DNA from 3 places in the Halomonas sp. JS92-SW72 genome. Region 3 is predicted to be linked to each of the others. Evidence: riboswitches for the same ligand, from Rfam matches in the RefSeq annotation. Region 3 holds a riboswitch; each other region holds the start of a gene.
What was found. Region 3 has a riboswitch for thiamine pyrophosphate ahead of thiM (hydroxyethylthiazole kinase). Riboswitches for the same ligand answer to the same signal wherever they lie in the genome.
Positions count from the first base shown of each region.

Region 1: it holds a riboswitch for thiamine pyrophosphate, as region 3 does, so the genes downstream of both, D1793_RS06630 (sodium:solute symporter) here and thiM (hydroxyethylthiazole kinase) in region 3, are expected to answer to the same signal.
Region 2: it holds a riboswitch for thiamine pyrophosphate, as region 3 does, so the genes downstream of both, tenA (thiaminase II) here and thiM (hydroxyethylthiazole kinase) in region 3, are expected to answer to the same signal.

Region 1 covers NZ_CP032147.1:1,397,723-1,400,988, forward strand. Annotated here, with positions in the region: gene D1793_RS06625 (TenA family protein) at 1-593, opposite strand, end outside; gene D1793_RS06630 (sodium:solute symporter) at 590-1,996, opposite strand; TPP riboswitch at 1,986-2,096, opposite strand; gene D1793_RS06635 (sigma-70 family RNA polymerase sigma factor) at 2,526-3,266, shown strand, end outside.
Region 2 covers NZ_CP032147.1:2,762,714-2,765,979, forward strand. Annotated here, with positions in the region: gene D1793_RS12920 (zinc-binding alcohol dehydrogenase) at 1-310, opposite strand, end outside; gene D1793_RS12925 (CDP-alcohol phosphatidyltransferase family protein) at 527-1,273, shown strand; TPP riboswitch at 1,501-1,636, shown strand; gene tenA (thiaminase II) at 1,725-2,393, shown strand; gene thiC (phosphomethylpyrimidine synthase ThiC) at 2,427-3,266, shown strand, end outside.
Region 3 covers NZ_CP032147.1:1,223,160-1,226,425, forward strand. Annotated here, with positions in the region: gene thiE (thiamine phosphate synthase) at 1-602, opposite strand, end outside; gene thiM (hydroxyethylthiazole kinase) at 592-1,413, opposite strand; TPP riboswitch at 1,450-1,552, opposite strand; gene D1793_RS05855 (hypothetical protein) at 1,594-1,854, opposite strand; gene D1793_RS05860 (cytochrome b/b6 domain-containing protein) at 2,108-2,626, shown strand; gene D1793_RS05865 (CBS domain-containing protein) at 2,798-3,266, shown strand, end outside.

The DNA.
Region 1 (3,266 bases), 170 kb from region 3:
TCCTCGTCCAGGCGGCGGCGCAGCCAGGCGACGAAGTCCTGGAAGGCGGGGTTGTCGTGCAGGTCGATCCACTCCCCCACCAGCGGGTGCAGCCCCTCGGCGCGGGTGATCCGCAGCGCCCACTCCAGGTAGATCCACTCGGTGACCACCAGCGCCGCGAGGATCTCGGCGTAGCCGCCGGCGCGGCCGGTCTCGCGCAGCAGCACCTGGAAGGCGCGGGTCTCGGGCAGGTAGTCCGGCGCCTCGCGCTGGTCGGCGGGCACCTCGAAGGCCTCGAAGGTGCGCTGGAAGGTGCTGTTCTCGTCGCTGGTCAGCATGCCCATGAACTGCCCCAGCACCACCCGGTCGGCCATGCTCGGCGCCCGGCCGATGGCGAAGCCGATCAGCGCGGTGAAGGGGTCCACGAAGCCATAGTCCTGCACCATGTAGGCGGCGAAGTCGGCGCCGGCGAGGCGCCCCTCGGCCATGGCGTCGAAGAGCGGGTGGTTCACGGTGGCGGACCAGTCGGGCTCGCTGATCTCGCGCAGCCAGTCGGTGAGGCGCGGCGCGTCCTGCTGCGCCGCCCAGGCGGTCCAGTCGGCTCGTGTGGTCATCGGGCATCTCCTTGGAGTGTCGGTTGGAATCTCGCCCCCGGGCGAAGCCAGGCGATCAGCAGGCTCACCAGCGTGGAGGCGAGCAGCGCCCCCAGGAAGGGCGGCAGCGTCGGAATGCTGTCCGGGAAGGTGGCGGCCATGAAGCCGGCGGAGAGGCTCCCCAGGGTGATCCAGCCCGGCACGATCGCGCCGAGCAGCCCCGCCACGCCGCCGGCCACGGCGGCCAGGGGCGACATGCGCCGCCACAGGCCCAGCAGCACCGGCAGCAGGATGGCGGCGCACAGGAGATCGGCGATCAGGAAGAGGCGCAGCACCGAGAAGCCCTGCAGGGCCACCCACACCACCGGCAGCATCAGCGCCACCGTGACCAGGCGCGCCGCCCGCACCGAGAGCCCGCGCCGGCCAACGCTTGCCACCGCCATGGAGGCGATGGCGTTCTGCAGGGTATCGACGCTGGAGGCCACCAGGGTCACCGCCAGCACCAGGGCCGGCAAGCCCAGCCAGGCCGGCGCGGCGGAGAGCAGCGCGAAGAAGGGAATCGGCGGCTCGCCCAGGGGTAGCGCATGCATGGCCGCCACGATGCCGAGCCCGCCGATGCCCATCACCACCAGCAGGCTGCTGGCCCCGCCCAGCAGCGCCCCGCGGGCCAGGGCGCGGTCATCCTCGGCGGCCCATACCCGCTGCCAGTAGCCCTGATGGAAGAGGTTGGCCGCGGTGACGGCGATCACCAGGGTGAGCGCCACGGAGAGCGCACTGCTCGTGGGAATGGAGGGCATCACGGCCTCGGCCGGCATGGGCGGCAGCCACCACCAGGCCACGCCACCCACCAGCACCAGCAGGGCCAGCAGCAGCCAGGCCTGCCAGCGGTCGGTGGCGAGGCTCGCCCGCAGCCCGCCCAGGGTGGTGTAGACCAGGGTGACCACCGCCACCCCGAGGACCACCAGCGCCGGCGGCACGTCGGAGAGCAGCGCGGCGATGGCGCCGATGGCGGTGAGCTCGGCGGCCAGGAAGATCGCCATGTAGGCCACCGAGACGAAGGAGACCCAGCGCCGCACCCCGGTGCCGTAGCAGGACTCCGCGAACTCGCCGATGCTGCGCCCCTGGGGCAGGTGGCGACGGATCGCCGGGCCGTAGAGCCCCAGCACGATGAAGGGCAGCGAGGAGCCGATGGCGTAGCCGGCCAGCGCCACCGGCCCCACGAAGGCGCCGATCTCCGGCGGCGCGAAGAGGATCCAGGCGCCCATGCTGGAGGCCAGGAACGACAGGCCGATGGCCTGGGCGCCCTGGGAGTTGCGGGCGGTGACGTAGTCATCGAGCAGGCCGTCGGCCCGGCGGGCCCGCAGGCCCAGAAAGGCAAAGCACAGCAGCGCCGCGCCGAGCACGGCAGACGTCAGGTAGGGCATGTCGCGCTTCCTCCGCCGGTATGAACCGGATCAGGTTCCAGGGTCGGCGCTTGGCCCTCTCAGCCCCCGCGGATGCGGCGGGACTCCCCTGGCGACAAGTGGATGAAGTAAGTTCTTGAGCCCTTAGTCGAAGGCCACTTGGCCGATATGACTTAGAGCCCCGTGAAATGATATAACAGCTACAAAGTCAGAACGACCACCCTCGCAGGGAACATCAATAATGCCATTCACCAAAATCAAGGCACACGCCCTAGGGCGACTGCATACGATCTTAGGCGCCCTCTACTCCGAAACCTCCGAGCGTCTGCTCCAACGGAGCGGGGGCTCTACAGGCTCTGATTAACGAGCTCATGGGGAGCGTTCATCTAGCACTCCGGATGATCCAAGGCCGACAGAGCCGCGGCTTCGAGTCCGCCGTTGAGGTGCACATGGGTCACCACACCTCCTCACTAGACGCACTAACCCCCTCCAGTGGGTGGCGAGCGTAGCTCTCACCCCAAGATACGTCCCGACAGAAAGGCCTCGGAGCATGGAAGAGCCGGTGAATCGCCTGAACCCCTTTCTCCGCGTGGCGGTGATCGCCGGCGTTGAGACAGCGGTCAAGCTACACATCCAACGAGGTGACAACCTCGACGCACGCGACAAAAATGGGGCTACACCCTTGATGCTCGCCGCAGCCCGAAAGAAAAAGGGGACTTTGCGCATCCTTTTGGCTGCTGGAGCAAATCCGACACTGCTAGACCTTGGTGGAAAAAGCGCCTTGGCTCATGCAGAGAAGGGTGGGTGTCCCGACTGCATCTCGCTGATGCGCAGTGCGTCCGAGGCTTTCCGCGAGACGAATAGTAGCGAGTCAGCCGCCCAAGGCCCAATGATTAATAAAGCTGACGAATCAACCCCGAAAGAGGCCTTGCCTAGCGGAATAGAGTCAAGGCTCAACGAATTGAAGATACCGGAGGGTGTCTCCGAGCCGAGTCCGGTGGGTTTAGCACTCGGAGTCGAGAAACAGAACGCCCACACCACACTTACCACTCCCTCGGAAAATCAGGGTGGGGGCGCGAAAGGTACACTACAAGACGACCGCCCCGAGCATTTTATGGAGGCGGACCAGTCCTCGGATGCCCTTTATCCAATTGACAAACCGTTCGATCTTAAACTCGAGGATATCTGGGAGGCGGAGCCTGAGACAGTAGCTCCCGATCGCAACGAATATATAGCCGATGAAGCCTGTGCACTTGTGGCTTCTCCCGGCGATAGTGAGCCAGGAATCGAC
Region 2 (3,266 bases), 1.5 Mb from region 3:
GGTGAGGATGCAGGCAGAACACCTCCCGCCCCAGCAGCGCCGCGGGGCCAGCCTCGACCACCCCGACGCTGACGTAGCCGTACTTCACCGGCCAGGGGAAGTCGCCGACCTGGAGGGGGGCGCGCATGCGCTGCCTCTCGCTCTCGGGCACCCGCCCCTGAAAGACCAGCGCCTCGGTGCCGCGGCTGATGCCGCCGAACAGCGCCCTGACCCGCACCTCCCCCTCGCCGGCGGCGGGCAGCGGCTCCTCGCGCAGTTCACCGTGACCGGGGGCCAGGGTCCAGAAGGCGGTGGCGGTGTCGACGGACATGGCGGCTCCAGCGGCGAGGCGGGCGAATACTTCTACAATAATGGTACAATAACACGCAAATGAACAATTTTATCGCTGCCGGCGGTCCACAGTGGGGCCGACTGCTAGGGTAATGGTCATGAGCTCATCGCCTTCAGCATAGCGGCTATGCCTCGCCACCATGGCCGTCGACAGCGGCCATCGACAGCGGCGATCAACAACCATCAGGGAGCCCGGATGCCCTCTCCTCTCTCGTCCCACCCGCCTGCGCCAGGGCCCGCCGAGGCGACGCGGCCTTGGCGCCTGGCCATGGAGCTGGCGCTGGGCGGTCTCACCCTGCTGGGGCTTCTGGCCTCGCTGGGGCTGGTGGGATCATGGGTAGCGCCGCTGGCCATCGCCACCTACCTGGGGATGGCGGCCCTGCTGTGGCGCGCCCTGCGGCGCCGCCCCATGCGCCAGGGCGGGCTGGGCACGGCCAACCGGGTCACCCTGGCGCGAGGCGTGCTGGTGGCCCTGCTGGCCGGCACCCTGGCCGACCCGGCCCTGCTGGCCGCCCACGGAGAGTGGCTCTTCGCCCTGGCACTGGTCGCCCTGGCCCTGGACGGCGTGGATGGCTGGGTGGCCCGACGCACCGCCAGCGCCAGCGCCGTGGGGGCCCGCTTCGACATGGAGCTCGACGCCTTCTTCATCCTGGTGCTCTGCCTGGCGCTGCTGTTGCTGGAGCGCGTCGGCCCCTGGGTGCTGGCCATCGGCGCCATGCGCTACGCCTTCGTGGCGGCGAGCTGGCGCTGGGCCTGGCTCGCCGGCGAGCTTCCCGAGAGCCTGCGCCGCAAGGCGGTCTGCGTGTGGCAGGTGGCTGCGCTGATGCTCGCCCTGCTGCCGGCCATGTCCGACCTGCTCGCTGGCTGGCTGGCGGCCACCGCCCTGGCGGGGCTCACCCTCTCCTTCGCCGTGGACGTGCGCTGGCTATACCGCCACCGGTAGCTAGAGCTATCGCAGTTACCAGTGGCGCGTCAGCGAAAGGCGCCGGGGACAGGCCGGAAAGGGGGTCCGTGGACCAGGGAGGGTCTAGGTAGCCCCCAGGGAGGGGTTCATGGCGCCCCCTTGCAGGCCTGTCGCCGGAACAGCCTTGAGCGATCCTTCCATCTACGGATAGCCCTGCACCGGTAGCCTCGGGGCTGGCAAATGCCCCCGGGCCTGCTAGAGTGAACCCTCGCTTGACGGGGTGCCGGTGGAACCGGCTGAGATCGCCATACGACAGTGCGCCACACCGGTGCGGTCGTCACGGCGGGGCCCGTTGAACCTGATCCGGTTAGTACCGGCGTAGGAATCAAGCGGCGGCCTCCCCCGGCTACCCCCGTGTAGCGCGTCACCCCCAGGCCCCACTCCCTCCCTCGCCCGCACTCCGGATCGTCACCCGACAATCGGAGGCAAGATGGGCTACCGCTTCAGCGACCTCACCGCCGCCTGCCAGGACGACTGGCGCGCCTATATCGAACACGACTTCGTGCGCGGTCTCGCCGAGGGCACCCTCGAGGAGGGCGCCTTTCGCCACTACCTGAAGCAGGACTACCTGTTTCTGATCCACTTTGCCCGGGCCTACGCGCTGGCCGCCTACAAGAGCCGCACCCTGGCCGACCTGCGCCAGGCCCATGAGGGGCTCAAGGCCATCGTCGACGTGGAGCTCGGCCTGCACGTGGGCTACTGCCGCGAATGGGGCATCACCGAGGCGCAGTTGGCCGCGCTGCCCGAGGCGCGGGCCACCATGGCCTACACCCGCTACGTGCTCGACACCGGCAACCGCGGCGACCTGCTCGACCTGCACGTGGCGCTGGCCCCCTGCCTGGTGGGCTACGGCGAGATCGCCAACTGGCTGGGCGCCCAGCCGAACACCCTGCGCGGTAACGCCAACCCCTATGACGCCTGGATCGCCATGTACGAGGGCGAGGAGTTCCAGGCCGCCATGCGCGCCGAACTGGCATGGCTCGACGCCCGCCTGGCCGACGTCACCCCGGCACGCTTCGACGAGCTCGTCGAGGTGTTCCGCGATGCCACCCGGCTCGAGATCGATTTCTGGCAGATGGGGCTCGACCGCAGCCTCTGATTCACCGACAACAACGCACCAAGGATCCCCACCATGAGCAAGACCGCCCACTTCCTCGCCGAGACCGCCAAGGTCGACGAGGCCGCCATCCAGCCGCTGCCCGGCTCGCGCAAGCTCTACGTCGAAGGCTCGCGCCCCGACATCCGCGTGCCCTTCCGCGAGATCTCGCTGTCGCCGACCAAGACCTCCGGCGCCGACGAGGAGAACCCGCCGCTGCTGGTCTACGACACCTCCGGCCCCTACACCGACCCGCAGGCCGAGATCGACCTGCGTCGTGGCCTGCCCGAACTGCGCCGCGCCTGGATCGAGGCGCGCGGCGATACCGAGTTCCTCGACGGCCCCACCAGCGAGTACGGCAAGCGTCGCGCCAACGACCCGACCCTGGCCCAGTTGCGCTTCGACCTGAGCCGCACGCCGCGCCGCGCCAAACCCGGAAAGAACGTCACTCAGCTGCACTACGCTCGCCAGGGCATCATCACGCCGGAGATGGAGTTCATCGCCATCCGCGAGAACCAGCGCCGCCAGGCGTTGGGTACGGCAGAGGTCGAGCGCATCCTCGGCCATCAGCATGCCGGCCAGAGCTTCGGCGCCCGCCTGCCGGAGGAGATCACCCCGGAGTTCGTACGCGCCGAAGTGGCCGCCGGCCGCGCCATCATTCCCTGCAACATCAACCACCCGGAGTCGGAGCCGATGATCATCGGCCGCAACTTCCTGGTGAAGATCAACGGCAATCTGGGCAATTCGGCGGTCACCTCCTCCATCGAGGAGGAGGTCGACAAGATGACCTGGGGCATCCGCTGGGGTGCGGATACCATCATGGACCTCTCCACCGGCCAGAACATCCACGAGACCCGCGAGTGGATCATCCGCAAC
Region 3 (3,266 bases):
AAACCGCGCGCCGCGAGCTCCGGGTCGGGGCGTCCGCAGATCGCCGAGATCACCGCCAGGCCCTGGGCGCCGGCCTGGCGGACCGCCGCTACGTGCTCGGCCTTGAGCCCGCCGATGGCCACCGCCGGCAGGGGGCTCGCCGCCACCAGCGAGGCGAGGCCCGCAAAGCCCAGCGGCTCGGCGTGGTCTTGCTTGCTGGGGGTGGCGAACACCGGCCCCAGCCCCAGGTAGTCGAGGCGCTCGGCATCGAGGCGCGCCATCTGCTCCAGCGTCTGCACCGAGAGGCCGAGCAGCGCCCGCTCGCCCAGCGCCGCGCGGGCGGCCGCCACCTCACCGTCGTCCTGGCCGATATGCAGGCCGTCGGCGCCGCTCTCCACGGCCACCGCCAGTCGGTCGTTGATGATCAGCGGCACGCCGCTGCCGGCCAGGGCCGCCTTCAACCGGCGCGCCTGGTCGATCATCGCGCCGTCGCCGGCGTGCTTGTCACGCAGCTGGACCACGGTCACCCCGCCGCGCACCGCGGCCACCACGGTCTCCACCAGGCCGCGCTCGGCGCACAGGCCGGGGTCGGTAACGAGGTACAGGGATAGATCAAGTCTCATCGGTCATCTCCAGTCGCAGTCGGTCCCTCAGGGTCTCGCCATCCAGGGCGTGCAGGGCGTCGAGGAAGGCCACGGCGAAGCTGCCCGGCCCCCGGGCACTCTCGCCGGCGAGCTCCCCGGCCGCGGCGTAGCAGGCCAGCGCCGCCACGCTGGCCTCGAAGGGATCCTCGGCCCCGACCAGGAAGGCGGCCACCACCCCGGTGAGCGAGCAGCCAAGGGTGGTGACCCTCGGCATCAGCGGGTGGCCGCCGCGCACCCGGGCCAGGCGGCGGCCGTCGGTGACGAGATCCACCTCGCCGGTCACCGCCACCACGCAGCCGATGCGCCGGGCCAGTCGCACGGCGGCCTGCTCGGCGGCCGCGGCCGGGTCGCTGCTGTCCACGCCGCGCCCGCCGGCCCCGCGGGCCTCCAGGGCGATGATCTCCGAGGCGTTGCCGCGGATCACCGTGGGAAGGCGCTCCAGCAGGCGCGCGCCTGTCTCGCGCCGGTAGGCGGTGGCACCCACCGCCACCGGGTCCAGCACCCAGGGCCTGCCGGTCAGGCGGGCCGCTTCGGCGGCCTCGTCCATGGCGTCCACCCAGTGGGGCGAGAGGGTGCCGATATTGACCGTCAGGGCGTCGGCGAGGGCGGTGAACTCCGCGGCCTCCTCCCGGGCGTGAACCATGGCCGGCGAGGCGCCGATGGCCAGCAGGACGTTGGCCATGGTGTTCATGGCCACCAGGTTGGTGATGTTGTGGATCAGCGGGGCGCGCTCGCGCACCCGGGCCAGGTGGGCGGCGACATCCAGCGAGGGGGAAAGGGGGGTGAGCATGGGGCCTCCCGGGCGCGGGAGGTGCAGGCAGGCGAGCGCCGGGGCTGCACGACTCCCTACGCCGGCATGATCCGGTTCAGGTTCCAAGGGTGCCTCTCAGCCGCCCAGCTGCTGCTGCGCGGCGCCCCTGTCGTCAGGACCCACTATCCACGCCTGCGGCAGGGCTGTAAAGGCGGGGGGTCAGGCCATCACCTGAAACCCCACCAGGGTGATCAGGCTGGCCAGCACCAGGCAGTTGGTGGCCTCCAGTGCCTCCTTGCCCCGCCACGGTTCGGGGCCCAGCAGGACGGCCGTCGCGGCCCCCAGGGCGACCAGCCCCATGGGCAGCTCCACGGGATCCCAGCCGGCGGCCAGCACGCCAAGCGCCAGCAGCGCCAGGCCCATGATCAGCAGCGGCAGGAGGGCGCGGTTCTCGGTGATGGGGGTGGCATCGAGCAACATCGTTGCGCTCCGGGTCATGGCGTCGCCTCGCGTGAGTGATCCGTCATCACATCCGACTGTGGCGCCCCTTTCTTAAGGATGGCTTACGGCGGCATGACCGGGGTGTGACACCGCCGTTGCGGACTGAGCGGCTCGGGACCGTCGATGCGCGCCACGACGCGAGGATGAACGCCCCATGAACGGGGCGTTAAGGTTCCTGTCAGCCGCACTGGCGTAGAACGGTCATCATCCATCGAACGAGGAGGGTGACGACATGAACTGGCTGGATTCCGCACAACGTTACGGCGCCGTCTCTCGGGCGCTTCACTGGGGCATGGCCACGCTGCTGATCCTGATGCTCGGCACCGAGTGGCTGGCGGAGCTCGTCGGGATGAGCGAGCGGGAGGCGATGACGCTGCACAAGAGCGTCGGGCTGCTGCTGCTGGGTCTGCTGGTGTTCCGGCTGCTGTGGCGCGGGGTAAACCACGGCAGGCTCGAGTCTCATGCGCACTGGCAGTGGGCGGCCCGGCTGGGGCACCTGGCGCTCTATGCGGCGATGCTGCTGATCCCCGTGAGCGGCCTGCTCGCCGCCCTGGGCAGCGGCCACGGCGTGGAATTCTTCGGCACGGCGCTGATCGCTCCGGGCCCCGAGATCGAGTGGCTGGAGGAGGCCGCCGAGGAGAGCCATGAGGTGCTGGCCAACCTGCTGTGGCTGCTGATCGGCGTGCACGTGCTGGCCAGCCTGGCCCACCAGTTCTGGCTGCGCGACCACACCCTGAAGCGCATGGTGTGAGTCAGGCAGCGGCGCCGCCCGGCCGTGAGCCTCGCCGGGTGGCGCCGTTGGCTGTCGCGCAACGGGACGTGCGGGGGTGTCGCCGCCTTAAGCCTGCCTTAAGAGAGCTCTGGAAACCTGGAGACGAGAGGTGCCGTTGGCACCCCACTGTCCTGCCGAGGAGGCCCTTCCATGAATACCCTGAATCTTTCCCACCAGCCGCTTCGCCAGCTCGCGGCCCCGCTGCTGCTGGTCAACCCGCACCGCCCGCCGCTGAGCGCATCGAGTTCCGCCCTCGAGGTGCTCACCGACTTCTCGGTGCTTACGCCACGCACCATTGCTGCCGATGTTGGTGTGGACGAGGCGCACCTGATGATGCGTCACGGTGGCATTCGCCTGCTGCTGGTCATCGATGACCGGGGGCACTGCCTCGGGGTGTTGACCGCCCGGGAGGTGATCGGCGACCGGCGCATCACCCTCGCCATGCAGGAGCGCGACCTGTCGCGTGACGAGGTCACCGTGGGCATGATCATGACCCCCTGGCACAAGCTGTCGGCCATGCCGCTGGAGCAGCTGGCCTCGCTGACCATCGAGGACCTGCTGCTGTCGCTGGAGGCGATGACCGACCAGCACCTGCTGGTGACCGAGCATGGCCACCAGG